One region of the Fictibacillus halophilus genome, then DNA from elsewhere that is predicted to be linked to it. Evidence: riboswitches for the same ligand, from Rfam matches in the RefSeq annotation. Region 1 holds a riboswitch; each other region holds the start of a gene.
What was found. A riboswitch is a leader RNA that binds a small molecule or an ion and turns the genes downstream of it on or off. The one in region 1 is predicted to bind cyclic di-GMP.
Positions count from the first base shown of each region.

Region 2: it holds a riboswitch for cyclic di-GMP, as region 1 does, so the genes downstream of both, I5J82_RS14155 (glycoside hydrolase family 191 protein) here and I5J82_RS04235 (GGDEF domain-containing protein) in region 1, are expected to answer to the same signal.
Region 3: it holds a riboswitch for cyclic di-GMP, as region 1 does, so the genes downstream of both, I5J82_RS15150 (hypothetical protein) here and I5J82_RS04235 (GGDEF domain-containing protein) in region 1, are expected to answer to the same signal.

Region 1 covers NZ_JAEACF010000001.1:779,356-790,261, forward strand. Annotated here, with positions in the region: gene I5J82_RS04185 (DoxX family protein) at 1-9, shown strand, start outside; gene mgtE (magnesium transporter) at 186-1,544, shown strand; gene I5J82_RS04195 (GNAT family N-acetyltransferase) at 1,700-2,527, shown strand; gene I5J82_RS04200 (MDR family MFS transporter) at 2,846-4,462, opposite strand; gene I5J82_RS04205 (MarR family winged helix-turn-helix transcriptional regulator) at 4,533-4,970, opposite strand; gene I5J82_RS20485 (N-acetylmuramoyl-L-alanine amidase) at 5,244-5,900, shown strand; gene I5J82_RS04215 (STAS domain-containing protein) at 6,080-6,913, shown strand; gene I5J82_RS04220 (hypothetical protein) at 7,008-7,217, shown strand; gene I5J82_RS04225 (YhjD family protein) at 7,234-7,593, shown strand; gene I5J82_RS04230 (serine/threonine protein kinase) at 7,701-8,354, shown strand; cyclic di-GMP riboswitch class I at 8,433-8,521, shown strand; gene I5J82_RS04235 (GGDEF domain-containing protein) at 8,720-9,670, shown strand; gene I5J82_RS04240 (GGDEF domain-containing protein) at 9,740-10,813, shown strand.
Region 2 covers NZ_JAEACF010000001.1:2,717,614-2,728,519, forward strand. Annotated here, with positions in the region: gene I5J82_RS14130 (methyl-accepting chemotaxis protein) at 1-848, shown strand, start outside; partial or broken gene I5J82_RS20385 (carboxymuconolactone decarboxylase family protein) at 909-1,001, opposite strand; gene I5J82_RS14135 (putative glycolipid-binding domain-containing protein) at 1,003-1,317, shown strand; gene I5J82_RS14140 (hypothetical protein) at 1,689-1,856, opposite strand; gene I5J82_RS20680 (helix-turn-helix domain-containing protein) at 2,173-2,508, shown strand; partial or broken gene tnpA (IS200/IS605 family transposase) at 2,571-2,801, opposite strand; gene I5J82_RS14155 (glycoside hydrolase family 191 protein) at 3,055-3,894, opposite strand; cyclic di-GMP riboswitch class I at 3,930-4,020, opposite strand; gene pelG (exopolysaccharide Pel transporter PelG) at 4,081-5,532, opposite strand; gene pelF (GT4 family glycosyltransferase PelF) at 5,520-6,947, opposite strand; gene I5J82_RS14170 (DUF2194 domain-containing protein) at 6,949-8,787, opposite strand; gene I5J82_RS14175 (tetratricopeptide repeat protein) at 8,794-9,678, opposite strand; gene I5J82_RS14180 (hypothetical protein) at 9,680-10,897, opposite strand; gene I5J82_RS14185 (hypothetical protein) at 10,885-10,906, opposite strand, start outside.
Region 3 covers NZ_JAEACF010000001.1:2,958,306-2,969,211, reverse strand. Annotated here, with positions in the region: gene I5J82_RS15165 (LCP family glycopolymer transferase) at 1-457, opposite strand, end outside; gene I5J82_RS15160 (S1C family serine protease) at 1,402-2,673, opposite strand; gene I5J82_RS15155 (hypothetical protein) at 2,821-3,078, opposite strand; gene I5J82_RS15150 (hypothetical protein) at 3,097-3,918, opposite strand; cyclic di-GMP riboswitch class I at 3,984-4,069, opposite strand; gene I5J82_RS15145 (hypothetical protein) at 4,223-4,399, shown strand; gene I5J82_RS15140 (FxLYD domain-containing protein) at 4,426-4,776, shown strand; gene I5J82_RS15135 (PD-(D/E)XK nuclease family protein) at 4,939-6,249, shown strand; gene I5J82_RS15130 (S-layer homology domain-containing protein) at 6,542-7,990, shown strand; gene I5J82_RS15125 (hypothetical protein) at 8,619-8,843, shown strand; gene I5J82_RS15120 (hypothetical protein) at 8,996-9,418, shown strand; gene I5J82_RS15115 (hypothetical protein) at 9,436-9,597, shown strand; gene I5J82_RS15110 (alpha/beta hydrolase) at 9,773-10,906, shown strand, end outside.

The DNA of each region.
Region 1 (10,906 bases):
TTAAAATAGAATGGAATACAGAATTAGAATGATGAAACCACTTTATGACAAGTGGTTTTTTTCTTTGGTCATAAACGGTATTACACACGGAGAGGATCAGAAGAAAAGATTCAATACGATACCATAGTCATAGTTTGAAAAATCACTTATAATGGTGAAGTACTTTTATAAGGAGGTGACGTTCCTTGTTTAAAGAGATGTCAGAAAACCAGATTTTATTATATGTCATAAAAAACTTAAAAGAGTTGCGGAAAAAAGAGTTCCAACTTTTAATCGATGAACTTCACCCGTATGATATTGCAAATGTTTATAAAAATTTGCCTGAGAAGCACAGACATAAGTTTGTTACCTTTTTAACAACGAGACAGATTGCCTCTTTGATTCAAGAATTAGAAAGTGATCTTCAGATGGAGATTCTGAACAAGCTAGGCATTGAGCGGTCATCTCACATCATGAACTTAATGGAGAACGATGACTTAGCTGATCTTCTTGGCAACTTGGAAGTTAATGAGATCCAAGATTTCCTATCTTCCATGAAAGCAGATGAATCGAAAACGGTTCAAAGCCTTATGCAATATGATTCAGATACTGCTGGTGGTATCATGACCAACCGGTTTGTATGGATTCCACAAGTTTATACAGTTAGAGATGCGGTTGAAAAGCTAAAAACATTCGCCGGTTTCGCAGAGAATATTTATTACTTATATGTAATTGATGACGATAGAAAGCTTGTTGGTGTAGTCTCTTATCGTGATCTATTATTAGCAGAGATGGATGAGAAGATTGAGGAAATCATGTACAGCAGGGTTATATCCGTACCTGCGGAGACAGATCAAGAAGAAGTAGCGCGTACCATTGAGCGCTATGACTTTATTGCGGTCCCTGTAACGGATGAACATGATCGTTTGATCGGGATTGTTACAGTCGATGATGTGCTTGATGTATTAATTGAAGAAGCTAATGAAGACATCGAGAAGTTATCGGCAACGGGTAAATCCATTGATTTTCAGACGAGTGCACTTGTAGCTTCCTATAGAAGACTGCCATGGCTTATTCTGCTTTTGTTTATAGGAATTCTATCTGGAAGTATTATTAGCACGTTTGAAGGAACGATTGAACGCGCGGTTGCACTAACGTACTTTATGCCAATGATTGCAGGTATGACAGGGAATACGGGCACACAATCTCTTGCGGTTGTAGTTCGTGGACTTGTATCTCATGACATCGATCGCCCGACCATTATGAAACTAATACTCCGGGAATTTGGTGTTGGTTTTATCATTGGGATTACATGTGGAATCCTCATTTCGATCGTAGCTTATCTTTGGAAAGGGAATTTAATATTGGGGCTAGTTGTTGGTAGCTCTTTGTTCTTTACATTAATAATCGGTACGCTTGCAGGAACACTTATTCCTTTATTACTCTACAGATTTAAGATTGACCCAGCTGTAGCTTCAGGACCTCTTATTACCACACTGAATGATATTTTTTCCCTTTTGGTATACTTTGGTACGGCAACAATGTTCTTATCCTATTTACTATAAAAAGTTATAGAGAAATGTAGTCGCCATTATCTGTTTTATTACAAACAAGTAGCGTTAATAAAAATCAGTCTTCGGACTGATTTTTTATTTTGAAAAAATGTTGCATTTTCCCAGTTTGCGGATAAAATTAAAACAACATAAGGAGGAGAGTACTAATGATAGTGAAGCTGGATCAAACGTGGCACGAAAAAGTTATGGACTATTTAAGTGAAGAACCTGCACTAAACTTATTTATTATTGCTGACATTGAGAATTTTGGTTATGAAACAGATTCTCAAGATGTCTGGGCAGATGTTGATGATAACGGAACGATTACAGGTATTCTTCTCCGTTATAAAGGAAACTACCTTCCTTATGGAAAAGGGGAGATTAACGCACAAGCATTTTCAGAAATCATCAATGGAGATACAAGCTATGAAATGCTTTCTGGTAAAAAAGAAATTACCGAGCAGTTTATTCCCTTTTTAAATTTTGAGCGAACAAAAGAATTGTATTTTGCTGAATTGAAGGATGCTAAATCATTAAACAAAAAGATTCCTAGACAAAACATCTTACAAGCAGAGCCAAAAGATGTAGATAGCCTTATGGAATTAAAATACTTGATCAAAGAGTTCTCTATTGGAAAAACAGCTAGAGAAAGCTTGGAACAAGCATTAACGACGAAAACAGGTCGGACTTACTTTATAAAGGAAGAGGATGTAGTTGTTTCTTGTGCATCTTCTACGGCTGAAAATTCAGTGTCAGCGATGATTGTCGGCGTTTGTTCACACCCGGAAAAAAGAAACAAAGGGTATGCTTCACTATGCATGGAAGCACTATGCAACGATATTTTAGCTGAAGGAAAAACACTCTGTCTTTTCTATGATAATCCAAAAGCTGGCTCCATCTATAAGCGTTTAGGTTTTGAAGATATTGGGTTTTGGAGTATGAACTATGCTGTTCAAACAGCCGAAATACAAAACCAACAAGAAAAAGTGTTATAAGCAAAAAGATTGTTGCTTTTCTCCTTTTCTCCTTTGACAATTGTTTGGAGTGGAAGGTGCGTGCCTACCACATGAAATACCTCTTGCAAGGCATGCGATGAGGAAGTTTACTACGATAGCAATAACGTGTAGACGCAGGAGCAAGAGATCTATAAAGGTGGGAATTCCGAAAATTGGAAGTGGCTCACCGCCTGCCCCGTGGAAAGCGAGCAGCCTGGAACGGAAATCAACACTACCAAAAGCAACAAAGTTTACGAAAATAGCTTAAAAAAAGACGGCAAAATCGCTCTCTATCGATTCCGCCGTCTTTCTCTATTGTTACCCAAGCTTCCGTTCTGAAGCTTGTTCATGTGAAGTATTCTTTTCTTCATTAGAAGTTCTTAGTGGAATTTCTTTCAAGAATAAGAAGGTTAGTAAGAATGCAGTACCAATCACGATGGCACCAGTCAAAAACACACCGTTTAAAGCATGACTCAGTGACTCGCGCAAAATACCCAGCACTTGTTTAATGACGTTTAAGGATTCAGGTGGTAATGCGCTAAATTTTTCTAAAACAGCTTCTTGGTTCAGCAACACTTGTGGGTTCGCCAGCTCTTTAATCTGCTCGCCCATTTCAGATGTAAAATTAGGAGAAGATGCGATTAACTTTTGAGACTCTTTGTTAAAGTGGTCTGCTAGAGAGTTGTTCATTACACTTCCCATGATTGAAACACCAATCGTTCCGCCAAGCTGTCTGAACAGCTGAACAGATGAAGTCGCAACACCCAAATACTTATGCTCAATCGCGTTCTGAACAGTTAAGGTGAAGATCGGAAATGCGATTCCAAGTCCAGAACCAACGAGAATCATATTAAGGATTGCTGTCGTATTAGTCGTTTGAGTATCCATAAAATGCATGCTCGTCATACCACTGACCATGATGAACAATCCAAGCATAGCCAATTTCTTGTACTTACCTGTCTTTGTTATGATCTGCCCGCTCATTGTGCTTCCTGCAACCATAGCAAGTGTTAAGGGCATCATTACGAAACCGGATTTAGTTGCGGAAGTTCCCATTACACCTTGAATAAAGAAAGGCATATACATGATAGACCCAAACATGCCAGCCCCTAAGAAGAATCCGATTATATTAGAAACGGTGAACACTTTATTTTTGAACATATCAAGTGGTAGGACAGGGCTTGATACACGCTTTTCCGTTGCAACAAACAAAAAGAAAGCTACGATCGTTACAATGAAAAGTCCGATGATTTCTACAGAAACCCAATCATATTGATTTCCTGCCCAGGTAAATGATAGGAGAAGAGGAACCATTGTTAACGTTAATAGCAACGAACCTGTGTAATCAATAGATTCTTTCTCCTTTCTTTTTACAGAAGGAAATAAAAAGTATATAGCAGCAAAAGCGACAAGGCCAAAAGGAAGGAAGATCCAGAATACCCAATGCCAATGAAAGTGATCGACGATGTATCCTCCTAATGTAGGGCCAAACACGCTTGCTAAACCGAAAACGCTGCTCATAATACCTTGCCATCTGCCGCGTTCGCGAGGTGGAAATAGATCACCAACTGCTGTGAAAGCTGTTGACATGATCATACCGCCTCCAAAACCTTGAACACCTCTATATAAGATGAGTTCTAGAATGCTTCCAGATATACCGCATAAAAGTGAACCTGCTGTAAATACGCCGATCCCTAAAAGGATAAATGGTTTTCTTCCATAGATGTCAGATAATTTTCCAACTAAAATAGCTGTGATACTTGAAGTGAGCATGAAAATCGTAAAAACCCAGCTGTAGTATTCAATTCCACCAAGATCAGCAATGATCTTTGGTAGGGACGTACCAACAATTGTTTGGTTTAACGCTGCAAAAAGCATAGCAGACATGATGGAAAGCATAATAATAACTTTCCGCCGCATTTCTAGATGTTCCATTCATCGTCCTCCTATTCATGTTATAAATATTTCACAATGTGAATTATTTTAGAAAAGGAAAACTGCTTCATTAATCAAGCAGTTTTGTTGAAGAATCTATCATTCGCTTTATGTCTTCGTCTGTTAAAGCAGCAAACTTTTTTTCTAGGTAATTATTTTTAATGCTGTCCATTTTTCGTGCGATTTCTTTACCGTCTTCAGTAATTTCCAAATAGACGATCCGACGGTCTGAATCCGATCGTACGCGCTGAATATAGTTCTTGCCAACAAGCCGATCAGTAACTGCAGTAATATGGCTTGAGGAAACTTTTAATTCGTTAGCGATTTCGGAAGCCATTAAAGGACTTTGAATAAATAAAGTCTGAAGAACAGCAAACTCATTGCTAGGAATATAATCAGAGTACACTTCGTTTAGACCTTTTCTTAACGTACGAAAAAGTCTACGTAGGCTCATTTCCAATTCGCGTTCTAAATCGTTTCTTAATGGGGTTTGTTCTCTATTTTCCATTTTAACACCCTTGCTTTTTGTTTCTTCTTCTACTAGTATATGATAATTTATATTTAATAAGAAAGAAAGTAAAAGGTTTAGGGAGAAACGGATTATGAAAAATTCAACATTATTTTTTGTGCTTTTAGGCATTGGATTTTTGATAGGAACAGCTTACTGGGTTTGGGCGATCACAACTCAATCACAACCAGGTGGATTGTAAAAAAAGAGCCGTAATGGCTCTTTTCTTGTTTTAACAAACACTTCTAATTTAAATAAATGGGAGGTGTTGAGATGAAAGAAAAGTATCAGATTATAACTCAACTTATTAAGAAGGAATGGAAGCAACGCCCAGGCGGTAATCGTGTACCACGTTATGCGGTTGCTCACGATACCGGTAACCCTAACTCAACTGCTCAGCAGAATTATGATTATTTCAACAGCAGACAGCTAGACGCTTCAGCACATGTTTTCATAGATGATAAACAGATATTATTGATTATTCCATTACATGAAAAAGCATGGCACGTTCGCTCTAACGTATCGGATGCCAATGAATGGGGAATTGGAGTAGAGCTGTGCTATGGACCGTCGATTGATTTTAACAAAGCTTATAGCCGTTACGTATGGTTTTTTGCTTATTTATGTGAGATGTACCATTGGGACCCCGCTCGGGACATAAAAGGCCACTTTCAGTTAGATCCCAAACGTAGAACGGATCCTTTAAACTGTTTTCACCAATACGGTAAGACATTTCCGTTTTTCATTGAAGATGTTAAGTATGAGTTGAAAAAGTTTGTTGTTAATCAGAACGAGTTTAAAGAACTTGTTACTGCAGAAGGAAGGCTCTATAAGGTGCAGATAGGAGCATTTACATCAAGAAAAAATGCCGAAAATCTTTCTCGAAAAGCTAAAGCTGCAGGATTTGCTGTTCATATCGATTATTCTTAAGAATAATAGCGAAAACAGCCTTGAAAGTAGTTGGATTCTATTCCAGGTTGCTCGCTTGCCTCGGGGCAGGCGGTGAAAAGACCAATTTTTGTGAGAATAGGTTTTAAGTATACAAATTAATGGTAAACAAGGAGGAGGTATGCCATATTTTCTGTGTACATAGGGGGAAACAGTAGAACATGGAGCAACAATTGAGGGAATTAGGGAAAAAGATCATTGAACATAAATATGATCTATCAAAGAAAATTGATGAGGTGCGCTTATCACGTGGTGAGCAACCAGCAGATCTTACGGAGTTTGTGCTGAAATTACGGGGAGAACTATTTTCATTCTTTGGACAAGCTCTTTATGAAGACATGAGAACATCTGAAGAGCAATTTATTAGCTGGGGAAGAAAGAATGGTGAGCTTGCTGTTCAACACGAAGTTCCATTAGATAAAGCCTTAAGCAGTACTAGGTACTATAGAATGGTACTATGGAATTTCATTCGTAACGAAATGAACAACGAGAAATTCACCGTTGAAACAGTTCTGAAAGCTGCATCGATCATCGACCCATTATTGGATGAAACGGTACATGCTTTTAGTGTCGCATACGTTGAAAATAATAATCGTGTACTTGGATTGGCTCGAGAAGCGATTGAAGAGCTCTCTGTACCTGTTGTAAGATTGACAAGAGCAGTTGCAGTTCTTCCACTCGTAGGTACGATTGATACGCATCGGTCAAAGTTGATTATGGAAACGTCCCTTCAAAAATGCATGGAATTACAAATCGAACATCTATTTATCGATCTATCTGGTGTAGCAGTGATTGATACGATGGTAGCTCATAATTTATTTAAAGTTATCAATTCTCTTAAGCTTTTAGGTGTTAATGTAACCTTGAGCGGGATGAGACCTGAGCTCGCACAAACAGTCGTATCGCTAGGAATCAGTTTCGACGGATTTTCTATTGCTGGAAACTTGTATCAGGAGCTTGAAGCGATGGGGATACGACCTCAAAAGAATAAATAAAATAAAAATACTTGCCTTTTTATTAAGGCAGGTATTTTTTTCTAGTATAAAAAGAACGTTTGTTCGCATATAATATAAAAAAGGAGGTTGCTTCATGACTAACTTATTAATGAGATGCATAGAAGAACGAGTTGGAATAGAAATGATCTACCTCTCACAAAAAGGTGATATTTCACATCGGGTTGTAATTCCATACTCTTTTGACGGTCAAACCATTAAAGGATACTGTTCAGCCAGAAAGCAGATTCGAAGTTTTCACATAAGAAACATATTATCCGTACATTCACGTTTTTTGTCTTCTTGAGATTGGAGGGATTGTCGTGCAATATGGAAGCGAAGAAGAGCGTTCGCTTATTGAAAAATTTGTGATGTATCCGATTTTACTTACAGTGTTTAATCGAGATCTGCAGATTATTAACGGCTCTCCATTTAAATTGAGACAGCCATACGTTGCATTAGTAGAGCAAATTATGAATCAAATCAGCAAGGATCTATTTGATGTAAGAATCGAATTGAGAAAACGAAGAATTAAAGTAATGGATGCACGGCGTGAGGAAGATATTACAGAATATGAAATCTTTATTAGGGGTTACCGTGAGATTATGAGGTTTCCAAACATCCATCTAAAAAATAAAGCAGAAACTCTTATGCTTTATTATCTACAAGTGACCATAGAATAATGGATAAAGCGTGCAAGTTTCATTTTTTATAACAACTGTATACAATGAACGTATTGCAGGAACATAAGATAATGATAATAGGATTAGAATTTGAATTGAGGAACGTTATGGAACACTTTATCCAGCTAGCCAGAAAATTGAACAAGGAGATTATGATTGAAAGTCAGAGCCCTTTTGATCCGGTATGTCCCGTTAATACTCCACACCCTTGGCAGATGCTAGGCTGTGGGAATTATGCAGCGGTTTTTTCACATCCCGATCATCCAGATTATGTAGTTAAGATTTATGGCAGGGATGAGCACGAATTATTAGAGGAAAAAAAGGTTTATGATCGACTAGGCACACACCCAGGATTTTCTGTTTGCTATTATTCGGAACAACGGTTTTTAATCTTAAAACGTATTGAAGGAATGACTCTTTACGACTGCGTGCATAAAGGAGTAAAGATCCATGAAAATGTGATTTATGACATTGACGAAGCAGTAAGGCATGCGAGAGACAAGGGATTGTTTCCTAATGATGTGCATGGGAAAAATGTGATGATATCCAATAATAGAGGAATTATTGTGGATGTTTCTGATTTTAGTCGATATGAAACTTGCAGAAAATGGAAGGATTTACGAAGGGCTTATTTCACCATTTACAAGAAAACTCTTTATCACTTTCCCATAAAGATTCCGTATTTTGTTTTGAACGGAGTAAGGATAGGGTATAGGTACTACAGAAAGTTAAAAATATCCAAAAGTAAAGGTCATAAATAATAGGTCTAATGAATCATTAAAATCGTTGGCACAAATTACCTAAGTAGGATATAATAACTATAAATCAATAGAAACCTTTGTTATTAAGGGCAAACCAGTTGAAAAGCTGGGACGCAAAGCTATGGGCCTAAAGTATGGTGAACATGCAATGGCAGCCGGTTGCCAAAGGGAAACGGACTCATGTTTAGACACAAGCGTTTCTATGAAGCTTTAATTTTAAAGTGTGTAGTTAGAAGGACTTATCACACTTTAATAATCAAGCGGTCATAGAGGTTTAAAGTATCTAAAACATAAATAGAAGCCATTCCCTTTATTAGGTGATGGCTTTTTGTATGTAATTTTTGAGGAATTTGAGGGGTTGTAGAATGGAAAACTTCCAACTAGACTTACGCGCACTCAAAAAAAACTTGTTGCCAGGATTTATGAAGTCTATTCCAGCTATGATACATACACACAAAGAGCATCTAAGAAATAATGAAGACTTTCATACGTTTTTAAACGGTTTTGTTGAGCAATATGAAAAGATACTAGAGAAATTTTTACGCGGAATCGTGCATGCTGTCTTTTTAGAAGAAGAACGATTTGAGTCTTTTTTAAAACATGGAGAACAAAAAGCATTTCGTTCAGGTATTCATTTTTTAAGACATCAACGAATTCCTCATCAAGCATTAGCGTGTTTTACAACGAGTATTAGTGAATCTGTTTTATTTGAAGTAAAAAAAGCAACGATAAACGAGCCGTTAGTGATACAACTGTTCATGTTAGATCGTTGGAATCGGATTTCTCACAGAGCTGTAACAGGATTTCTAAGCGGTTTCTCCTCTCAACAATTTAAAGATCTTAAAGAGATTAGCATTCGCGATCCACTAACAAATCTGTATAATCGCCGTTACTTTTATGATTGTTTAGAAAAAGAGCTCACAAAAGCGCACAAACTAAAACTTCCTCTTACACTTGTCATGTTCGATATTAATAATTTTAAATTAATCAATGATGAGCTAGGACATCACGCAGGTGATGAAATTCTTCAGCAGATCGCAGAACTTTCCAAGCGGTTAAAATTGTTCTCTGGATTTAGATTTGGTGGAGATGAATTTGTTTTTCTATTACCAGGAATCACTGAAAATGAAGCGTACATCTTAATTGAAAAGCTAGAGAGTCAACTTATCGTTTGGAATGATTCCATCTCATTAGCATACGGTGCAATAGAACTACTTGCAGATGCTTGCGAGAATATCGATTATTATCTACAGCTGGCTGATGAGCGGATGTACACGAACAAAAGAGCTAGGAGTGAAAATAAATCACTCATTTAATCAATGTGAAATAAGGGCCTTTCTGCAATGTTTTTTCGCAGATCGTATAATGCAAAGGAAGATGACTGCATGAAAGATTCATTTACGATTACCGAACACCGTTCTGAAACCATATCGTCTTTATTACGGTGGTTCTTTTTAGTACTTTGTATACCTGTTTTTTATTATCAACCTATTTCAAGCGTGCTCAAATATGAAACGGATACTTTTCCGATTCTCTTTATAATAGGGATCATATATATGACATCCACACAAATCGTATTGCATAGATTGCCTGAGACGTCTTTGTACTACCGTGTCTTTACCAGGGGTGGCATTGTTTTTGATTGTCTCGCTTACGCCTGGTTGATGCAGCTTTCAGGTGGAGCTGACAGCCCGTTTGTTTCTGTAGGTTATTTAATCGTTATTCATGCCGCTCTGTATTGGAGGTTAAGGGGTGCCTTCATAGTAGGAACAGCGAGTTTTGCCATCCTCTGCTACTTTTTCATAAGAGATAGCGGATATATGAACACACTTTCTTCCTTTGAATTTTTGATGAAAAGTATCTTCTTATGGTTAATTGCTTTTTACGGAGGTGTGATTGCTTCTAAAGAAAGACAATATTATTTTGAGAAGACTATGTATCAGCTTCAATCGGAACAAGACTATTTAACAGGTTTGCTGAATCATCGAAAATTTCAAGAAGACGTCTTGGAAAAGACAAAACAGAATAAGCCTTTTACACTTGTGTTATGTGATATTGATCGTTTTAAATGGTTTAACGATCAGCATGGTCATTTAATCGGTGATGAAGTGCTTAAGCTTGTTGGAGCTACATTTAAACGCTTCATTTCTCTAAAAGAAGGAGAAACTTATCGATATGGAGGAGAAGAGTTTGCCTGGATTCTCCATACGACATGCTTAGCAGAAGTGAAAAATACAGTAGAAACAATCAATTGTCATTTAGAAAACTTTCCGTACACGTCAGATGAAAAGGCGTTGCCTGTTACACTTAGTTATGGCATTGCGAATTATGTAGAAGGTGAAAAACCTTCGCAGATTATCCAAAGAGCTGATATGCTGCTATACGAAGCAAAGGCAGCAGGGAGAAATACATGTAAACTGGATACTGTCAGAGTGGAGGAAAATCAGCTAACGTTGTAGCGGTTTTCCTTTTTTGTTTTGTAAAGCTAGCTGTCTATTTTAAAAAGTAGTTGATTTCGTTTAGGGCGATTCCTCGTTATCGTGTAATCTTGT
Region 2 (10,906 bases), 1.9 Mb from region 1:
AAGTCACTTCCGAACTCATCTCAAGTTCCATGCAATCGATCGCGACCAGTGCGGCTGATCAATCGTCTATGTCAACGACCAGCCTTCAGTCAGTGAGTGAGTCTTTAACAGCCATACAAACAATTACAGAAAACTCTTCAAAAGTGGCTGATATCGCCGTATCAATGAAAGATAAAGCTGAAAGTGGAGAAAGATGTGTAAACCATGTTATGGATCAGATGACTACGATCCAAGAGTCTGTGGAGATAACAAGAGTGGGATTTGATAGTCTCCAAAAAGAAATTGGACAGATCAACACCATCACCACACTGATCAACGAGATCGCTGAACAGACAAACCTACTTGCCTTAAACGCAGCAATCGAAGCTGCTCGAGCAGGAGAACACGGTAGAGGGTTTGCGGTTGTAGCAGATGAGGTAAGAATTCTAGCAGAAAGGTCCAATCAGTCTGCGAATCAGATCCGAAAGGTTGTTGAGAAGATTTTTACAGATACTTCACACACGGTAGAAACGATAAGTCATGTGAAAACAGATGTCACATCTGGTATCGAAATGTCTCAGACGGCAGCAACCGAAATTTCAGAGATCACACGATATATCGACCAAGTGTCATCTCAGATTCAAGAGATCGCCGCTACCACCGAAGAGTTAAGTTCAGGGTTTGAGAATGTTCACGACGCCGTGAGCGGAATTGAACACGCTGCGAGTATCACTTCAAATAACACGACTGAGATTGCAGCCGCATCACAAGAACAACTTGCCTCGATGGAAGAAGTAAAGGGTGCCGCTGTGTCTCTGACTGTTGTAGCAAATGAACTTCAACAATTGATCGGTAAGTTTAAAATCTAGAATCGATAGAGAAAAGTTGAAGAACTCGAGACACCACTCGAGTTCTTTTTTTCATGTTCACTATGCCTGTAGTTTCATGAGCGCACCAAAATATTGAGAAGCGGTTGCAAAAGTGATATACGCACAAAGTTCACTGATCTCTTCATCTGTGAAGATGAACCTAAACTGTTCGACATGGTTTACATCTCCGCTAAAGACCTTTCGGCAAAAGAAGGTAAAACAGATGTATACACTGAAACATCATCAAGAAAATAAAAGAACCTTCCATTATAGAAGTGCCACATTTGAGTTACCCGTTATTGTCGATAAGAATGGATTTGTTCTGGAATACCCTGAAACTATTCGTAAGGAGATTTTAGATAGAAAAAAAGAGTTTGTTGTACTTCACAACAAGCTCTGTTCATTTACTCTATTCTTGAATTTTGTTCCTGTAGAAAGCGAGTTACTGTTTATTCAGGAGCCAATATGATTCTTTCATCTTTTTGTTCGATTTTGATCTGAAAGATTTTATAGGTGAATTTCTTCTGCCTTAACTCGTAAGGGATGGTAAGATATCCTTTATTAGAGATGTGATCTGTTTAAATTCTCTTATGAGTGTCTTATAGATGACAAGGATAGAATCATGGTAACAATCGATTCCTAGCTCTAGACCTCTATGAATGTTAAACACTTCTCTCCAGATAACCGGTATGTTCAGGTAACCTTTCTTGTTATCCTAGGTTAATAACCATCCTGCTACTCCAATTGTAGTAGGAATCAAGAAGCCATTTAAAGATTTAATTTTAACTTCTTTAACCTCTAATTTTTCATTAATATTTACTCCTTTCATATTTAAGTTTTTTATTGAGTTCTTTTTAAAGCTATACTAACTAAATAGCCAGCCATTAACACTAATAATATTGCCACTGGTACGATAATTATTAAACTCTGTACTCTTATAGCAACATTTGTACCTAAAGTAACAAAAGATAAAATAATAATAAGGTGCAATAAGTTTTTTAGACTCATGTTAATTCAGCTCCTACACCAGCACCTGCAGCAATTTTGCCTTCTCCTATCGTTACACCTGCCCAGAAACTAGCCCCATTAGAATTTAGTTCTCTAACTTAACTTCCTCAAAAAATAAATTTTTCATTAAAATACCTCCTCTTCTATTTAAAAGTGTAACTTTCAAAAATACTTCACAAGTATATTTCAATTATATGTTAAATTTAAACATTTTTTAACAATTACCTACATATTTACAAAAAATCCATTTCATCCTTACGATTAATTTATGTTATAAATCTAAATGCACTTCTATGCATAGCATTAAAATAACTTTATGAGAAGCTTTAAGTGCTATACCAATCTTTCTCCTCATCAATATGTGATACGAACGAGGATTGCGCGAAGTAAAGAACTACTTACCAACACCAACCGCTCTCTTTGGGACATCAGTTATGAAGTGGGATTCAACAACCTGAGTCAGTTTCACCGAAACTTTGTAACTGTGGTAGGCTGTACGCTGTTGCTTCGGAAGGGTTCGCCCGGCACTACTTCTACCGGCCCGATCTCAAAGACCTCCTGGTTACCTCCTCTGTTTTTCTTTACCTCTTTATCTATTAATGGATCAATGTATTCCATCATACTTATTTGTTCTGCGACTACATCATCTTGAATTTGATTACGAATGTATTCTTCTATCACTTTTTTGTTTCTTCCCACTGTATCTACATAAAAACCGGTACACCAAAATTTTCGGTTCCCGTATCGATACTTCAGGTTAGCGTGCCGATCAAATATCATTAAACTACTTTTTCCTTTTAAGTAGCCTACAAACGCAGATACACTTAGTTTGGGGTATGCTCACTAACATATGTACATGATCTCGACATGCTGTAGCTTCAATGATTTCTACACCTTTTCTTTCACACAGTGTCCGTAAAATTTCTCCTATGTCTTGTATATCACCTGTCTTCTATACTTTGGTGCGAATACGATATGATACTTACATTCTTGTATGCTAAACTATTGATGTCTTTAGACAATGAAAACTCCTCCGATGCTGGAATATTGGTTGGCGAACCAAATTTATTTTAGCGCCCGGAAGAGTTTTTTAAATGCCACGCTGTAAGCTTTTTGGAACCCTAGGCCTAGCCTAGGGTTTTCGATTTTATAACAAGAACAGGAAGCAAGGGGAACCGTCCCCTTGCTTCCTGTTCAATTAAAATACATCATAAGACTTCTTATCATGGTAATGCAAAAAGTTAAATTTCTTCGCATAATTTTTACTTTTATGTTCTGTTTTCGTAGAAACCGTCAAGACTTGAGTTTTACCCAATTGTTGAATTTTTTTAAGCTTCTCAATCTGAACTTGAGCCCACTCATCTTTTGAAACTTCACTATAATCAAAACCTTCCCACATGAAACCATCCATGTATTTATGCGTATGCTGAATGGTCTCCATCCCCCAGTTTTGTACCATTAAGAGATTCGGGAAATTTTGATGGCTTTTATCTAAGAAAGCAAGAAGTCCATCTAGTTGGTTTTTATATATGACTGCGTTTTGTTCCAAATGTTCGTTGTCAATGTTTCCAACGGTATCAAAAAAAACGCCGTCCATTCCTTTAGAAGAAACTTGTCTTTCCATTTCATCTATGAGAACTTGGTGATAGTGATTACTTGCAATATCCATCAGATAAGAATCCCATTGCTCATAATGAACTTTAGCACCATTTCTTTTAAAATAGTCATGCTCAGCTAGAAGCTCAGACCTTAGTTCGTTCCACGTTGGTGTTTCCATAACGCTAATATAACCAAGAACGATCGTACCGTTTTCTTGCAGATATTGAACTTGCTCTTTACTGTATAACTGTGGTTCAATCACAACTAAATCATATTCTTTTAACTTCTTTAGTATACGATCTGTTGGTGCCGAGTAATAAATTTTGTAATTTTTAACCTGTTGCAAAGTACTTTGTCCCTCTTGAGCAAAACTGTGTTTAGGAGATAATGATAAAAATCCCAAAGTAAAAATTGCCATGATTAATAACCACTTTTTCATAAAAATTCCCCCGATTTATACGAGGGATGGGTTGGTTTCGCGGACTGGCAATCTTTATCCTATTTTTAGAATCGAAGACCCATATCTTTGCGTCCTTGGCTTTCACCAAGTTTGCCCATCACCACAGTATTAAATTAATTATTTCCATCTTATAGGTTTTGAATTCAGAAAACAATAGCTATCCGTCTAATTTTTAGAAAAATTAGAAATAATTTTTTCTAAAGAATTCTGATAGTGTTTTGGATCTCTTTTTGTAAAGATATAAAAATCAGCTTCTGCTACATATGATATTAGTCGAAGTCCTCCGTATGTAAAAGAACACGCAGCTCCCACAGCTACTCCTACTCCGTACCAATCAAACCCGAGCGGCAGCAACATAAGAGTAAGTATAGAGGTTACGATAAAGAATATGAAAGTTGTTACATACGCTCCTCTTCGGTCATCAAAATATAGATGCAGAAGGGAAAGTGTTAATACAAGACTGATTGAAAAGACCGCTACTAATGTAATCGGCATTAAATCAAAGAAGTCCGCTTTCCATTCGAACCACGTAACAAACCTCGGCAGTAATAGAAGGACAAGCAGTGTAAATAACCCTTGCGTTCTGATAAGGCGAATCACTTCTTCTTTTAGTACTCTGATCATTATTTTCTTACTCTCTTGTATTTGAGCTAAATTGCCGCCTTCATTTATAAATCCATAAAACGTCCAATATTTTTTATAGAACCTTGTTTCAATCGAGATTACAAATGTCATCATCGTAGGGATGATGGTTAAAAACGACCAAAAAAGAGCTGTGTCATAATCAGGGTGATAACGGAAAGTCTCTTGAACAATCACAGATCCTTCACCAAACCAAATTATCCAGTTACTTACCCAAAGTCCCAAACTATAAAAGATACCTGTGAAAAGTAAGTCAGGGTATTTGTAGGTATATTTGATAAATCCCCATTGGTTACCTATAGGTCGGTCTGGAAAGCTGGTTAGTAGATGATAAAGAAGCCAAAGAAGTGTTACGAGCATCCCCAATGTAAAAACAAATAGCATAACAGCCGCTCCTTTAATAACGGGAAGAGAACGGACAAACTCTCCGATGGGTAACACCCAAAAGCCAACGATTGTTAAGGATCCTCCGAAGAAAAAGGCATACACAATATTCATATATTCTTTTGTTGCCGTGCTGTATAAAAACAGTACCCAAATGAGGTTCATGATCAGAAACAATATTAAGACAATCCAGTCGTACCAAAATGGTATAGGGCTTAGCATAGCAAAGGGTAGCCATAACAATAGTGCTAAACCACATGTCACTTTTGCCAACCCTATACTTGTTGAAGCCACATCTTCAATTTTTCCCGAATAGAACAGATCTGCTATATACCTCGTAACTAAGAGTTGAAGGGAAAAATAGATCACTTGTGAAAAAATAAACGTGTAGGAGATGGACACGACAAACAATTCTCTTGTACGACGATCTATATCGTAATGCTGCATCCCCCATTGCAAAAGAGTGAGGATCACAATGGTGATCAACCAAGGTCCTGAAGTTAATAGGATAGTAAATCCATATGCCTTTGCTCTACTTGAAAAGTAATCTTCTTGAAACATCTTATGAAGTTGAAAGCCTATTCCTGCCATTGTTTTTCGTGACCTACTTCCTTATAAAGAGAACGATATCTCTCAATGACTTCACTGAGCTGATATCGATGCTTGACTCGATTGAAACCGTTTCTGCCATGAAGTTCGATTAGTGATGGTTCTTCTACATACTTTTCTATACTTTCTGCCACTTTTCTAGGATTTACCGGAGGAACAATGAAACCTGCTGGTCCGAATAAATCGATGGCACCACCTGTTATCAGTTCTTCACAATCTCCAACATTTGTACTAACAAATGGAATACCAGCCGCTAAACCTTCTAAAATGGCTAAAGGCTGCCCTTCTGAAATGCTTGTTAACAATAATACATCCATTTCCATTAACTTCGATTGCACATTGACTTTACCTGTAAATGTAATACATTGCTTTAAACCTAGTTCGTTTAATAAGTTTTCGCATTCGCTAACATATTCTTTATCCTCATCTAAGGGGCCAAATATATGTAAGTGAAAAGGAATATTCCGTTTTCGTAACATATCGGCGGCGTAAATCATGGTTATGATATCTTTTATCGGGACTACTCTTACAATGGCCCCTAACTGCATCGGATTTTCATCCGAAAAATGCTTCCTTTTTAATGAGTAATCAGATAGAGTCACCCCGTTTGCAATAACGAGCTGCTTAGATTTCGGTGCTCCCAAACGCTCTTGAATCTTTGCATTCTTATGGAAAAGCGTAATTAACTGTTCGGCACGATGGTACGCGAGTTGACTTAGAAAATAAAAAAATTGAATCCATCTGCTTTTATAAATCATAGGTATCCAATCTGACTTTAAAATTTCCTCTTCTCGTTCTCGAGAGTAGATCCCATGTTCAGTAACAAGTAGAGGAATTTCTTGTTTTGCTGAAAGATAAGCTCCCAAAACTCCCGCATACCCAGTAGATGCTGTATGCAAAAGGTCATATTCCTCAAATTCGCTTTGAAGAAGATGAAGAATTGGCTCATATTTATTGCGAATCATCCAGAAATAATCAATAAAAGAACTTTGTAGTTTTTCTTCTTTATAACAGGTCTGAACAATTTCCCAGAATTCATGACTTCTAAAAAATCCAGATGGATTGCCCATGATACTTGTATCACCTATGAAACGCATAGCTTTTCCGGAAGTATCTTTGGACATAAAGAAGGAAAGTAGATCTTCTCTGTTTTCATCCGTTAAACGGGGACATATCGGTCGTTGTTCTTCTACTTCCAACTTATAGACTTTAACTGACTTTGCGTTAACAGGAAGTTCGTATCTCCAGTCTTCTTTCGTCGTTCGGGATCCACTTGGCATAATAGAGATAATGGTGAAATCAAACTCAGGCATTTTAGTAATAAGAGTATGTATCCACGAAGAAACCCCTCCACTAACAAAGGGGTAACTACCCTCGGCAACGATTGCTATTTTCACCTTATACCTCACCTCTTTTAATAGGGACTACCGTTTTACCTTTATAAGTTTCAATCGTATATAGTCCTCTAATCCCCTTTATGTTTGCAACGTTGTACCCATCAAAAGCACCGGTTTCCAATGTTTCATTGTCATTGAGTCGGATTAGAAAAACACTCGGTGACACTAAATTTTCACCATAAAGAAGAATATGGTTCTCTCGGTAGTTCACCTTCATTTTAGATTGGCTATAACCCGTGTATAACTGCTTTGCTTCTTGTGCTGTTACCCCTTTTAAAAAAGGATAGGTTTCATAAATCTTCTTCAGATGACGATCCAGTTCAACATTTAAGTATGGCCATTTGTACCCTTTATTTCGATAGGAATCCAACAAATCGTCTGGGTGAATAAAGTGTGATAGGATTCCAGCATTAGCTAGCGCGTCTGCATATGAAAATTGCTCATACCTATCAGGAACATATCCACTGGATACACGAGGTAGATGAAAATAACCTGAGTTGTTCTCATCGTAACCAAATTCTTGAATGTAGGAACCTTGTTCAGTACCGCCTAGATATAAAGAAGAGATTGTATCAATAGAAGGTGCACTTCTCTTCAATGCTTTAAGTCCAGTTGTATTAATAACATTTGAAGGAGGTACATAGGTTCTAAGCGTATAATTAGGAAATAAGTGCTCATGCATCTTCGTGACTTGTGATGTTGCGTTCTCCATCTGTTCCTGATCTTTCCAAGGGATGTATTCAAACTCTTCATCAATTGGTTCGCTCTCAGTCACGAGAGATTGATGATTATATCCATGCAGACTTAACTCATCTCCATTTTGTATTGCATCTCGGCCGTAAAATAAGAATTTTGCTTGGTTTTGTTTAATTAACTGTTCGGTGTTCATCGTCTGATCAGCTCGATACGTCCCGATGAAAGCATGTGTATATTTTAAATCGTATTTTCTCTGTAAATCCTTCATATCCGGCCACCAGATGTTCTTATAAAAAGAACTCACACTCCGATCAAAGATAGGAGAAATATTTTCATGATCACCGTCAGGAAATGGAGAAGGGAAATCGTCAATAAAAAAGACACTCATTTCAAGTCTGCCAGAAACAAACCTTGGAGGCAGTAGTGACAATGATTGTAACAACAAACCTCTCGATCCCTTTCCTTGAAGCATTGTACCATTCCAATACGCTACTTTACCTTTTCCGTAGGAATGGTACCAAAGTATAGGTGTTCCTTGGCTTTCCACATAAACTTCACTGTCTTTCTGTAGGGTAAGATCAAGAGAATTATTCGGGATCTTACCTTCTTTATCTTCAATATTAGGATATATAGGAGCAAATGACTTAGTAAACGTAATCCCGTTCAAATCATCTTTATGATACCCGTTAACCTGTTCAATCCCCATTACATCATTTAAGCCAGGATGAAAAAAACGTAGTCCTACGAATAGCCTTCCCCCATCATTAACAAAATTCCGAATATTATTTTCTTCTGCTATTGCTATTTTTTCGTCTAGAATAACAACGATCGTATAGGGAGAAACCGTGACTTGTTCTAAAGAATCAATGTAGGTGTAAGACAATTTAGCAAGTTCGAGTGATTTTTCGAGGTGGAGTTTGGAGGGATTGTTCTTAAATGATTCGTCGTTACCTAACACGAGAATGTTAAGATGATCGCCTTTACCAGCCGCCGATGCAGTAGGAAGAAATTCTTGTTTCTTCGTCTTTATCTCTTGTTGCGAAAAAAGCCAGTGAACCTCTCCGATTCTGGAAACTTGTACAACGATTATACATAGTACGGTGATCAGCATAACTGACCAAACAACTTTATTGGTATCTTTCATCTTTTTTCATCCCTTTATTAGATCTACTACTGACTGTAGCCTCACTGGAATTTTTGCTGAGTAGTGGTTCTCGATTTTTGTTAAAACGGTATTCAATTTAATCTTTTCATGAGTGACATAATAATTGTTGAGCAGAATGAAGTAGCATTCAGTCGAATTTGGAAAGTCAGAGATAACCTTTTCAGACAAGGAAACAGCCTGATTTTTTTTACTGTTTTCCCAGTAGTACAGTGCTAATTGTTCATAAAACAAAGTCTCTCTTGGATAATGCTTAATAGCCTCTCTTAAGAGGTTTTCATAGACGTCCTTTTTTTCTTTCAGCAACGTATCAGAAACAATATCACTCGTAAGGTATTCTTTATACACATACAAAATATTTTTGTAACCTTGTAAACTGCTAGTCTCACTGAGCATCTTATGAATGATTGTTTCATATCGTTTATTTAACAGATTTAGTGCAGTAGCTGCATAATGAGCAGTTTCTCTATTTTGTTGCACGACCGCTGCTTTTAAATAGCGTCCTTGTTCAGGTATTTTGTTCTCCATTAACCGGACGACTAAGTCTTTTCCGATATCATCAACCGTTTGCACTCCAGCAAAAAAGGGAATAGATTCTCTTCTTTTTAACGAGAGTAGCCCGATTTCGTTAAAATTGTTTACATAAAAACGTTCATGATGAATATACCGTTTTTCTTTCCCCTTTCGATCTGAGAGCTTTATGACCAACCAAACTCCTAATGCTCCTAGTATAGGAATGACGAAACTAATAGCCAACAGCCAAAAATACTCTATGTTCCTTTCTGTGTGGTCACTCCTTTTTTGAAGCAACTTATTTATGATTAAAACAAGAAGACTGTTTATCACATAAAGGATAAAAAAATAGTTCATCATATCAGTTCAGAACCCCCAACACCACTTCTTTTAATCTGTCCTCAATGACCTTTACATTTTCTTTAGACGTTCCGGGCAATAGAATAATTAAATGGCTTGATCTGGGATTATAGGAGATTAAGTCAACTTCTCTTAAATACTTTCTTAGTATTGTTTCTAAACGCTGCAGAACAGGAAGGTTTAATGGATCAGTTTTAAAGTAGACATAACAATAGGGAACATGAAATTCCACTAATCTCGCTTTCTCAATTTTAATTCGTTCTTTAAAAGAGGAAGGTTTAAACACTTTCGTATGTTGATAGTATTGCTGTTGTTCTTGTTTTTCAGACTTATGCCAAGTCTTTGTTAATTGTTCCGATATGATTTCTATCAACATATGTAACATAGAAAGACCTTCATTGCTTAACCGAGCAAGGTCTAGCTCCTGTATAACAATAATCTGTCTAATTTGATTATTGATTTTTATTGGAGCTGCTAACAAGGGTGCATTCTCTTCATCTGTTATACGCCGAACCGTAATGCTTTCGTCTTGAATCAATCGTTCATAGAACATTGGTGCTGAATCAATAAATATCGTTTGAGGTAAAAGTTTCCCCGATCCCTTTCTCACCTTTATACGCAAAGCTCTTAAACTCTGATCGACATGGTAGATTCCGAGCGTCTTTGCACCGTAATAAGTCTCAAGCGTTTTAGCCACCTCATTAATGAACATCTCAATATGATCTTGATCTAGTGCTTGCAGCATCTTATAAACGTTAATCATTGTCATTTCTGAAGCAAGAATTTTTTTCTCTAAAACATCGTTTGTTTCGTTCACTGTGTATAAGGTCGTAACAGCTTGTTCAAGCTGCACTTGAAGCTCTTCTCTCTCCGACTCCTTATCCTCATACCTCTCTCTGTATCTAGTAGAGTAAATGCCACTAATATAAGCGGTTAATAGATAGATGATGGCAGAGATAGAGAAATTCCCAAAGAAGATAAAAGAGTAAACATCTTCGTTACTGCTCCAAACATTCATGATATGTAAAGTTAATATAACCCCTGTTATGACCAACCCGTAAAGAATCCCATACCTTATACCAATTAAGAGCACGATAATCACATAGGGACTTCCAGATAACTCAGCAAACGAAAAAACATAAAATTCTATGATGAAAAGGATGATGGATATAACGAATAGTTCCGACCACTTTATCCATTTTTTATTTATTTTATACATATTCTGCTA
Region 3 (10,906 bases), 2.2 Mb from region 1:
CGATATCTTGAAACGATTCCATGTTCACTTTTAAATAATAGTCAATGGATGTGTCTAGGAAGTTCTCTACGGTATCCATAGCCATCTGTGTACCACCAAACGCATATGCGTGGTTAATCTTATCTTCTCTATCTTTACCTACAATCTTGGTGCGCGTGTCACGAGGAATGCTAAACATTAACATCTTCTGATTTTTGGGGTCGACGCAAATGACGATCATCGTGTCAGAACGTCCGCTATCTCCTTCGCGTTCGTCTACACCTAATAATAAGATAGAAATTGGTTTCAGTGCTCCCTGATCACCTGTAACGATAGGCTTTGGTTTTTCTGTTTCTACTTTTTCATGCATCTGGTTAACTGCGTCTTTGGCAGAATCATATAAGTAGTAAGCATATCCTCCAATGCTGACAGCTAAGCCGACGAGAAGAATAGCTAGAATCTTTAGGGATTTCTTCATTAATAGAATCTCTTCTTTCCATATAAAATGAATTTTACTACATGGAGTATACCATGAGCCTCCCCATGTTTAAATATCTTAAATTATTTAGTAATTTAAAAAAATTAGTACTTGATTCTCACTTTACTTTGAATTATAACCCATTAAGTAATTTAATAAATTGCACTCTATTGCCATACATATTGTTGAGATGAAGTATATTGTGCTTAGTTTATTTTGAATAATCCCTACTTTATAGAAAAAATTTTTCCACTTCTTTTACATACAAGATGCACCTATAATACAGTTATCTTAATCAATTATGGGAGATAAGAGATTGTCAAATAAACAATTTGAGGATTTTTCAGAGTTAGATAATTTGCTATAAAAGCAACTGGTCGAGGAATTAAATTCTTAGTTAAAAAAAGAGATTCAAAGACAATCTCAAATTATTATTGTGGCAAATCCCTTTCTGATAAAAAGGATCTTATAATACTTTCTAGAATTTTAGGAAAATCTTATGATGAGATTGTGGTATTCAAAGGGGATATAGAAGGTTACCAAAGATTAGATAAACAGGTCAAGAACAGAAAGCAAGTTATTTAATCCTTTTTCAAAGGGATATGCTAATATACGTAATTTAGAAGAAGCAGGATTTTGTTTACTATACTTATCTTCAAGATCTGAGCAGGATATTCGCAATAGAATGATGGATGAGTTGCTTTCTGGTAAGGGGATTCATAGTCCCTATATGCAACATATTTATGAATTTTACATTTGGAGTAAGTTATCAGATGAGCAGAAGCTGAATGTAAAGCACAATTTTCATATTGGCGAGGTGAAGGAGAATAGAGAATTTCAATAAGTTCATGGATGAACTTAATAAATAATGAGTAGAAGTAATCAATAGAAAGTGTCACTTAAAAAACCACACTCTATAAAAAATAGAGTGTGGCTTTTCCTTTTTAACGTGACTCTCCACTTAACAACTTAAGCACGTCATCTTCCATCCCTACAACATAACTAAGCTCATATTGTGTGGTTTGTTCAACATCATCCACGTATTCTTGAGCTTCCAATGTTAAATCTACTTGGAATGTCCCATCTCCTTTATCGTAAACATAAGGATTAATAATCGTTGTGCTTGAAGTTTGGGCATAGCCTGCTGCAAACTCCTCTAATGATGGAGAAGATAATTTCCAGTTTCCCCCGATCATGTCGTAAGCTAATTCATATTGACCTGCGTTCACATAGTCATAATATTGATAGACAACAGTCAGTGCATCATCAGGAATGTATTCGTAGTATTCTGTCTCACCTTCATAAGGTTCGGTATAAGATTTATACTCATCATATGTTTCTTCTTCTTCTTCATACTCTTTGTAATCCTCATAATCCTCATAATCCTCAGCTAAATCTCCATCATACTCTGGTACCTCATACTCATACTCTTCTTCGTAGTCTGAGAGATTCATAGGATGGTTAGACCAACTTTTTAAAGTAGATAGCACGGTATAAATCGGTATGCTGAAGCCAATATGTTCCGTTGTATGTTTTACAGAGTTAATACCTATCACAGATCCATCTGCACCACTAACGATTGGACCGCCGCTATTTCCTGGTGATATCGGTGCTGTGATCTGGTACAAGTTATCATATTGAAAAGCATCTACTTCAAAGGAGCGGTCCAAACCGCTAATAATTCCAACCGTAACGGTATTTTGCAGACCAAGTGGACTTCCCATCGCAACAACGTCATCACCAAGCTCTGCTTTTTCTTGTTTTATTTTTAGCGGAGTGCTATTTGCCAATTCAGGTACACGAACAAGAGCAATATCCGTCTCATCACTTCTGCCAATCACTTTCCCTTGATAAGTTTGCTGATCACTTGTCCTGATTGTCACATCAACTTCGTAATCCACCACATGAGCGTTTGTCACAATATCGCCTCTTTTGTTATATAGGAAACCTGAACCTAGTGATCCAGAGGAAGTCTCAATCTGAACGACTTTATTTTGTGTACTTTTAATAATCTTTTTCAAGCTGCTTTTTTCAGGAATCGTTGCAGGAACTTTAACAGGCACTTTTACTTCTTTTGTTACAATTTCTGTTTTTACTTCAGGAGTTGATCCTTTATCTTGCTTTGATTGTTCAAGTGTATACATAAAGTAGGCAAGCGACATACCTAATATAAGGACAATAGTTACGAGCAAAGAGGGGATAAGAGCTTTTTTCATAGTTTGAATGTTCACCTCGATTTATACTTTTCGTTGTTATATCGGTTTAAATTATTCGTTTATTAATGTTGTGACGACTTCAATTGCTAGATGAAGTGCCTTAAAAAAAAAACCCCAATTCATGCAAGATGAATTGAGGAGTTCAAATCAATAAGGAGAAACCATTAAGGCTGCAAATAGGGTTAGTATACCTATAAGAACAAAGACATAGAAAATAGAGGAAATAATAACTAAAAGCCACCCTAAACCTTTACGCCCCGTTTTGATAAGGAAAATCCCCAATGTAATTAAGCCAAAGAAGAATCCTAGAATCGCCCAAAGCCAGGGATTCTTGTTGTATTTCGGTGCATTAATCGCTAAATAGATCGTAATGATAATTGAAATTAAAAATCCTAAAAATTCCATGGTTATATGTTGCCCCTTTTATTTGTCTAAGTTGTTTGAAAGAATGCCATCAGGGTTTGATCTGAAGTATCCTCCGCCTTGTTCTTCAGTAAGGTTAGTAGAAGTATCGCCGTCCCCATCAACCCAGATTTGTTCGCCGTTCTCTAATATTCTCCAATGCGGTTCAACGTGATGTACATTAGAAGTGGAAGCAACAGATTCATCATGATTTGGTAGTGTAGTTTCAGAACCTGAACGGAAATAGCCTCCGCCTTCGTCTGCTGAAAGGTTATTTGTCGTATCTCCATCACCATCAACCCAAATCTGTCTGCCATCTTCTAACGTTCTCCAGTGTGGATCAACATGCTGAACATCACTATCATTAGTTGGAGTTTCTGGCAATTCACTTGCTGCCACTGCATCTGAACCATCTACCATATCAACGACACCAACGGCAAGTGTAACAACAGCAGCTGTCTTTACAAGCCCTTTAGCACCATCTTTTAATAAGGTGGTATCATTCTCTAAAATTCCTTTTACAAGAGTCCCACCATTTTCAGCAACGGTTACGATTGTTCTTCCCACACCCTTAGCTGTAGTCCCGACTGCTTTTCCAATATCGGAAAAACCATCATCGATCTTAGAATTGTCTTGTTGTATAATCCCAGAAGCTACATCTACTAGACCACTGGCAGCTTGTCCTGCTAATTCACCAGCTTGTACAGACGCATGATAAACGCCATCACCAATCTCTTGGATGAATTTATTATTTGTGGCTTCCCCGATAATTTTTACAGTGCCACCAACTACTCCGCCGGCCACTTGTCCAGCCACTTTTCCCAATCCCTTTAAGAATCCCATCTTTCTCCCCCTACATAATAAAAAACCTACTAAAAAAGCCGTAGGTTCTTAAAAAATATTTCACCTTTGGCAACCCGGTTATCATAGTACTTAAGACCTTAGACCCGTGGCTTTTCGTCCTTATTTTTTAATAAGTTTACCTTTATCTGGATTTTAATCATACTTTTATACTACCATATTTGGTAAAATATACAATATAGAAATGAAGAGCGTTTATGAAGAGGGAATAAAGATTTGGAATCTACTAATTTTAAACAAGAGGAAAGATAGTCTTAATGCAGTTGTAAATCAATGGATGGGCATCATGCTGTTACTTTCCATACCCGTAGTTAATGTTGTTTTATTATTTGTTTGTGCATTCGGCGGTGGTGAATATCCTAATCGCATTTTAAAGAACTTTTCTCGTGTTATTTTAAAATTAAGTGCGATTCTAATTGGACTTACACTTGCTATTCTTATGGAATCACCTCTGCAATTATGAGTCCAAGCACAGTCGGTACTAACTTAATGGATATTCCTTCACCTACTAATACTAATGCGGAATCAAAGATTTCATTTGATAAAATTGTTTACCAAAACGATTATGGACTGACAACCGTTTCTGGAGAAACTACAAATCATGATAATAAATCACATTCGTATTCATTTATCGTTACCTTTTATAATCAAAATCGAAATATCGTCGGGACAGCAAATGGGGTAGTTAATAATATTGAGCCAGGCCAGACCAAAACATTTGAAGCTATTAGTCAAGATAATATGGAAAACGTGACTAACTATAGAGTGAATAGCAATGGGACCGCTTTAATAAGGGATTGTCTATTTGTTGAAGTGGCTAATTGGGTTAACCATTGGTGAAATAGCGATAGTAGCGGGTGTAGAAAGTTATCTGTTATTCCATTAAAAGTCTTGTGGGATTGAAGGGCGCTCAAAACGCTAGTAAATCTGTGTTTAAATCCACATATTGTTTGCTTATTATTAAACTTTCAAACGTCTATAGAGCAAAGGAGGAGATTTTTTATGAATACAAAATTAAGTTGTCCAAAATGTAGTGCAGAGTTAATAGAGGATGCTTGGGAAAACCTGCAAGAAACAGGAGATGGCGGTCTTGTGATTGATGCTTATTCTGCCTATGTTTGTCAAAACAAATGTGGTTTTGTGAAGAGAACAGAAGACTTTCCTAGAGTGATTGCCCAACAAAGCGATAATCGGCTCCTTTTGTTATATCCTAATGATCAAGCACGCATATTAGATGTTCGAAATTTAATTCTTTGGCCACAAATGCATGTAGAATCTTTACTCAGGCGAGGATATTGGGAGGATTATAAAGGGAATCATGACATCCAGATGTTACTTGAAGATGCACGTGACAGCCAAGCGGCTCTTGTTGAGACGCCTAATCTATTTCAGTTCGCGACAAGCGAGTTATCTCAAGATGCATTTTTGTGTTGGTTGTTAGCTTGGAGCAAACAGATCTATCGTTCAGTAGATAAAGCGCTTCACGAGGCAGCGGTTCATTTTGTTTCTGAGATCTTTAATCTACAACATTATGCAGTACCTATAATTCATAAAATTGAGATTAAACGTCAGTTTAAATCTCTTGATATCTTAGTAATCATTAACGATACATATGCTATTTTAATTGAAGATAAAACATTTACAAAAGATCATTCTAATCAGCTGCTGCGCTATCGTGAAGTGGTCCAAAAAGAAATGGGGGAACTTATCCAACTCCCCGTGTACTACAAAATAGCCGACCAAAGTCATTATCGTTCAATAGAGAAAGCGGGTTATATGCCTTTCAAGCGAATTAAGATGCTTGAGGTGTTGAAAAGAGGTAAAGACAAGGGCGTACAAAATGCTATTTTCCTTGATTACTATAAACATTTACAAAAAATTGATGATTGTATTCAGGCCTTTCAGACAGAGCTTGTGTGTGAGTGGGATAGCTTTGCATGGCAAGGATTCTTTCAAGAGCTTCAAAAAGGTATCAACGGAGACTGGGGTTACGTATCAAACCCTACAGGAGGCTTTTGGGGATTTTGGTGGAAGCCAGCAAACGACAGTAACTATTATATCCAGTTGGAAGAGGAACGGCTTTGTGTAAAAATATCGGTTGCAGATGATATTGAGAATGTAAGGGATTACCGCCACAAAATTATGAACGACGTTTTGTTGGAATCTGAAAAACATAATCTTTTATTGAAAAAGCCATCTAGATTACGACTTGGAAGAACTATGACGATTGCTGAGCGGCAGCATTATATCCAAACAAAGTCTGATGGGACTGTAGATGTAAAGAGGACCATACTAGAACTACAAAAGTACTAGAAAATGCAAGACTTTCAGAAAAGAAAGTTGGATAAAATGGTCTCTTCTTCAAAATGTTAAAAACACCTATGTCAATTGACTTAGGTGTTTTGTTATTTAATATAGCAAAGATATTTTTTCAGTATGTTTGTTGAGTGGAAGTGTCCCAACGTGTTTTGTACTATGAAGTTAAATTATAAGCATGGTTACAATCATAAATAATTTGTCGAATGAAACATATTTCAAATATGTAACAATTTTAGTATAATTTTGATGTTATTAAACTATTAGTCAATGAAAAGGGGTTAAAGTATTGAAATCTTTAATTAAGATAGTGGCATTGTTTTCTGTTTTATCAGCGCTATTCTTCAATCCGTCTACAACTAACGCTCACAACGGTGCACGTGATGAGTTGGGTGGACACTTTAGAACAGCAGATTGTGTATACATGCTTCATGAACCAACTGCATTAGCTAAATCAGCTGAGAACATGGATGAATTAAAGGCGTTAATCACAACATACAACAGCAACGCGACATGCGTTAAAGAATTAAACGGAGGCATGAACTTTGAAGTAGATCTAGAAGGTTATGTGCTTCCATCAGAGAAGTTACCTTTTAATGACATCAAAGGTCACTGGGCGCAAGATGACATTTTACTGCTAAACGAACTGGGATTAGTTAGCGGTTTTCAAGATGGATCTTACGGAGTAAACAAGAAAATCAGCCGCGCTGAAGTAGCTGCAATCATGGCACGTCACATGGAACTTCCAAATGCTACACCAAATTTTAAAGATGTATCGAAAAACTTCTGGGCAGCGAATCAGATTGGTGCCGTTGCAGAAGCAAACGTGATGAATGGTTTTGTTGATAACACATTTAAGCCTACTAAGATTATTACTAGAGCGGAGATTGCTTCTCTTTTAGTAAGAGCATACGAGCTAGAAGGAACGGCAACTGAAAACTTTAAAGATGTGCCTAAGAACCACTGGGCTTATGAACCAATTAGTACTCTCGTAGAATATGGATTAGTAAGTGGGTTTAGTGACCATACGTTCAGACCAGAAAATCAATTAACACGCGCAGAATTTGCAGCATTTTTGGCTAGAGTGATAAGAGCAGGTGACATGGACCCTGAGCCAGAATTAAGTTCAATCGTAGGATTGGTCGTTGACGAAGACGGAAATCCAATTGAAGATGCTAACGTCGTTCTTGCGACTGAAGACGTCTATACTACTGAAAGTACAAGTGTAGACGGAACTTTTAATTTCACAGCACAAGCAGACAGATACACACTTACAGTTGTTAAGGAAGGCTATGAAACGTTTGCGGATAACGAACTTGTTGTAGATGAAGATACTGTTGTTGAACTGGAAATCATGTTAGCCCCAACTGATGGAGTTGGATACGATTTTCTAGAAGTGAATAAGCCATACGTATCTTCAGACAATGGATTGACCGTTCAAGTTACGAGCCTAGCTAAGGTGAGTAAAACGAATTACATGGAATATCAACTGAACTACACAGAAACAAACAATACAAAAGAGACGGTTGACCAAGGCGCGTTCAAGCTATTCTTTACAGATGGTACTGCAGATCCACAGTACGGCATCTTTACAGAGATCGCCCCAGGTGAAACTTATACAGGCAGCCACGTCTTTCAAGCACCACTCACTAAGTCACCACTTGCATTAGAGTATGGAGCAGATGTGTTGAATAACGGAAAGCCTTCAGATGATACGTTGAAGTGGGATTTTAAATAAGAAAAAAGATAGAATTAAAAATGCATTGAAAGCATCTCTATTTATGGGATGCCTTTTTTGTTACAACCAACATCGTAATATAGTAGTATATATAGGGAATTCCTCGTTAAAACTGACTAATAATATTTTTATTAAAAGTCAGGAGAAGATAAGATGGAAGAGAGTAATTTCTTTAAGGGTTTGATTTGGGGCGTGTTGTTCAGCATTCCGTTGTGGATGGCTTTCTTTGGATGGATTCATTTAATTCAACGAATGAATTGATATAGAAATTGGGAGATCTTTTACAGGCGATCCCGAAACTTTTCACCTCAATCACCGTATAAACATATATAGAAGCTTTACACCTAAAACAATGAGGTTGGTTATTATGACACGTAAAAAGAAAGTAGCAAAGGTCTTCTTTTGGGGAATCCTGTTATCCCTTCCCTTATGGCTGCTTTTCGTATTAATACTTGTTACTGTACGAATTATATATTAAATAATGATTTGGATTTAGAGCGTCATATGTGCATTTACCTATTCAAGGAAATGCACTTTTTTTATTGAAAACACACTTTATGTTTAAACAAATGTTTAAATAGGAGAGTAGAGGGATATTCAATAATTACGACTAGAGAGGAGAATATCTATGTTCTTTAAGCACAACGATAAGATTCAGCAGAGTAATGTTAACATCGCGTGCTGGTACACTTTCACCGTATGGGCAGTGCTGCTACTAATCAATTCGTTCTATGAGTTCTTCATGGATAAAGAGTTTATTGAAAGCTCTTTTACTATATTAGTTGTTGGCCTTGTCGTGTTTTTTGTGGTTGAAGCGTTTTTAACGCTCTATCAGAAGTCACGAAAGCACTGATATTATTTACATACCGGCATAGTGTCTGTTTTTAATACATTGATAAAATCTTTATATTAAACGCTCTCTGAAACTATTAAATCCATAAAAAACAATCAAAATTATGGTAAAATAGGAAGGAGTACTATAAAAATGGAAAGGGAGCGATAGACATGAGAAGCAGATTTATAAAAGGATCCATGGCCCTAGTATTGGGTTTTACTGTACTTGGCGGAGCTGGAACTATAGCACCGAAAAAGGCTGAGGCTACTTGTTACCCGGCTATTGAATGCTACGCCCCAATGCCAAAATATTATACTAAAATTTATGAGAATAAAGACCGCAGAGCTGGTGCATATACTGGCGGAATTGTAGTTGGTGGATTAGGCTTTTTTGGAGGAACAGCTGGCAGCGTATTGTCGTTTGTAGCAGGCGCCGGTATTGGTCTTAAAGAAACATGGTATGGATATAACTCATATAGGGTATATGTAAAGAAAAGTGATAAAAAAGAATACAGTAAAAAGATTTTAACTATATACTATAAAGACGTTAACTTTAAAGGGAAAACGAAGGAACGGGTTAAATACGTAAAATAACGAAAGGAGATAAATTCATGTTAAACATACTAATCTTCTTAGCGTTCATTGCCGCTCTAGGTTATAGCATCTATGCCAAAACAACTGCGGCACTCGTAATCTTGTTTGTCATCGCAGCTATTGGGATTGTATACAGAATCTACAGCGGAAGAAATAATAAAGCAAACATAAATAATTAGTGAAATCCCCGGAAACGGGGATTTTTTCTTTAAGCTAAAGTTTATAGAGTTTAAGGTACTTATACCTAAGAAAATTCAATCTAGATAAAGCCCTTCGCCTTATTGAAAGTGGTGATTTTGGTCTGTAATCTTATATTCAAATAAGGAAATATAAGGTAGAGAAGGAGGCTATACCATGTTTCGGATTGTACTTAAGAGTTTGCTTACACTTCTGTTGATCATTCCCCTTTATCCAAGTGGACAGGCTCATGCACAAGTGGAGCTGATTTCCGACACGCCGTTAAGTGAGAGACTTTACGACATTACGCTCGATAGTCCGTCCTTAGGAAAACAGACATCACTGCGAGTCATTTTGCCAAAAGGTTATGAGGAGTCAGAGCAAACATACCCTGTTCTTTACTTGTTACATGGCTGCTGTGGTGACTACAAAGCATGGACGGCTCGAACGGATATTGAAAAGATAACAGAGGATCAGCCGTTGATTGTTGTAATGCCTGATGCAGGGAGAGGTGCGAGTTATTCGGATTGGTATAACGGAGGTGCCTATGGACCGCCGCAGTGGGAGAAGTACCATATAGAAGAACTCATTCCGTGGATAGAGCAACATTATCGTGCAAAAGGAACAAGAGAAGGACGAGCGGTAGCTGGACTGTCCATGGGTGGCTTTGGTGCGATGTCTTATGCGGCAAGACATCCTGATCTTTTTGTAGCAACGGCTTCGTTTTCAGGTGTACTTGATACGAACTTAGACCCCGAGTTTTTAGAGAAGACGATATTTCAGAATCAAGAAAAAGTGCCACCAGGAACGGTTTGGGGTGATAGAGAAGCGAACGAGATTATTTGGAGAAGTCATAATCCTTGGGATTTAGCAGAAAACTTGGAAGGTGTCGATCTCGCCATACACACAGGAACAGGTGAGGCAGGTGGACCGTTGGATGGAGGTTTGGAATCTCCGGTTGAAGAGACTTGCTTTATAATGTCAACCAGTCTGCATAATCGGTTAGAAGAACTGAACATTGCACATGTGTGGGAAAGTTACGGACCAGGCTCTCATACGTGGGGATATTGGCAGCGCGATCTCCACCAAACGTTGCCACGATTCATGGACATCTTTAATGATCCTCCTAAAGCACCGATACCTTTTCAATATAAGTCGGCCGAATCATCCTTTTCTGTTTACGGCTGGGATATTGAATTTGATCGAGAGGAAATGGAGTTTGCTAGATTATCTGACGTGACGAAGAAAGGATTTAAACTTCAGGGTTCAGGAAAAGCAGAAGTTCAGACAGCACCTTGGTTCAAGCCGAAC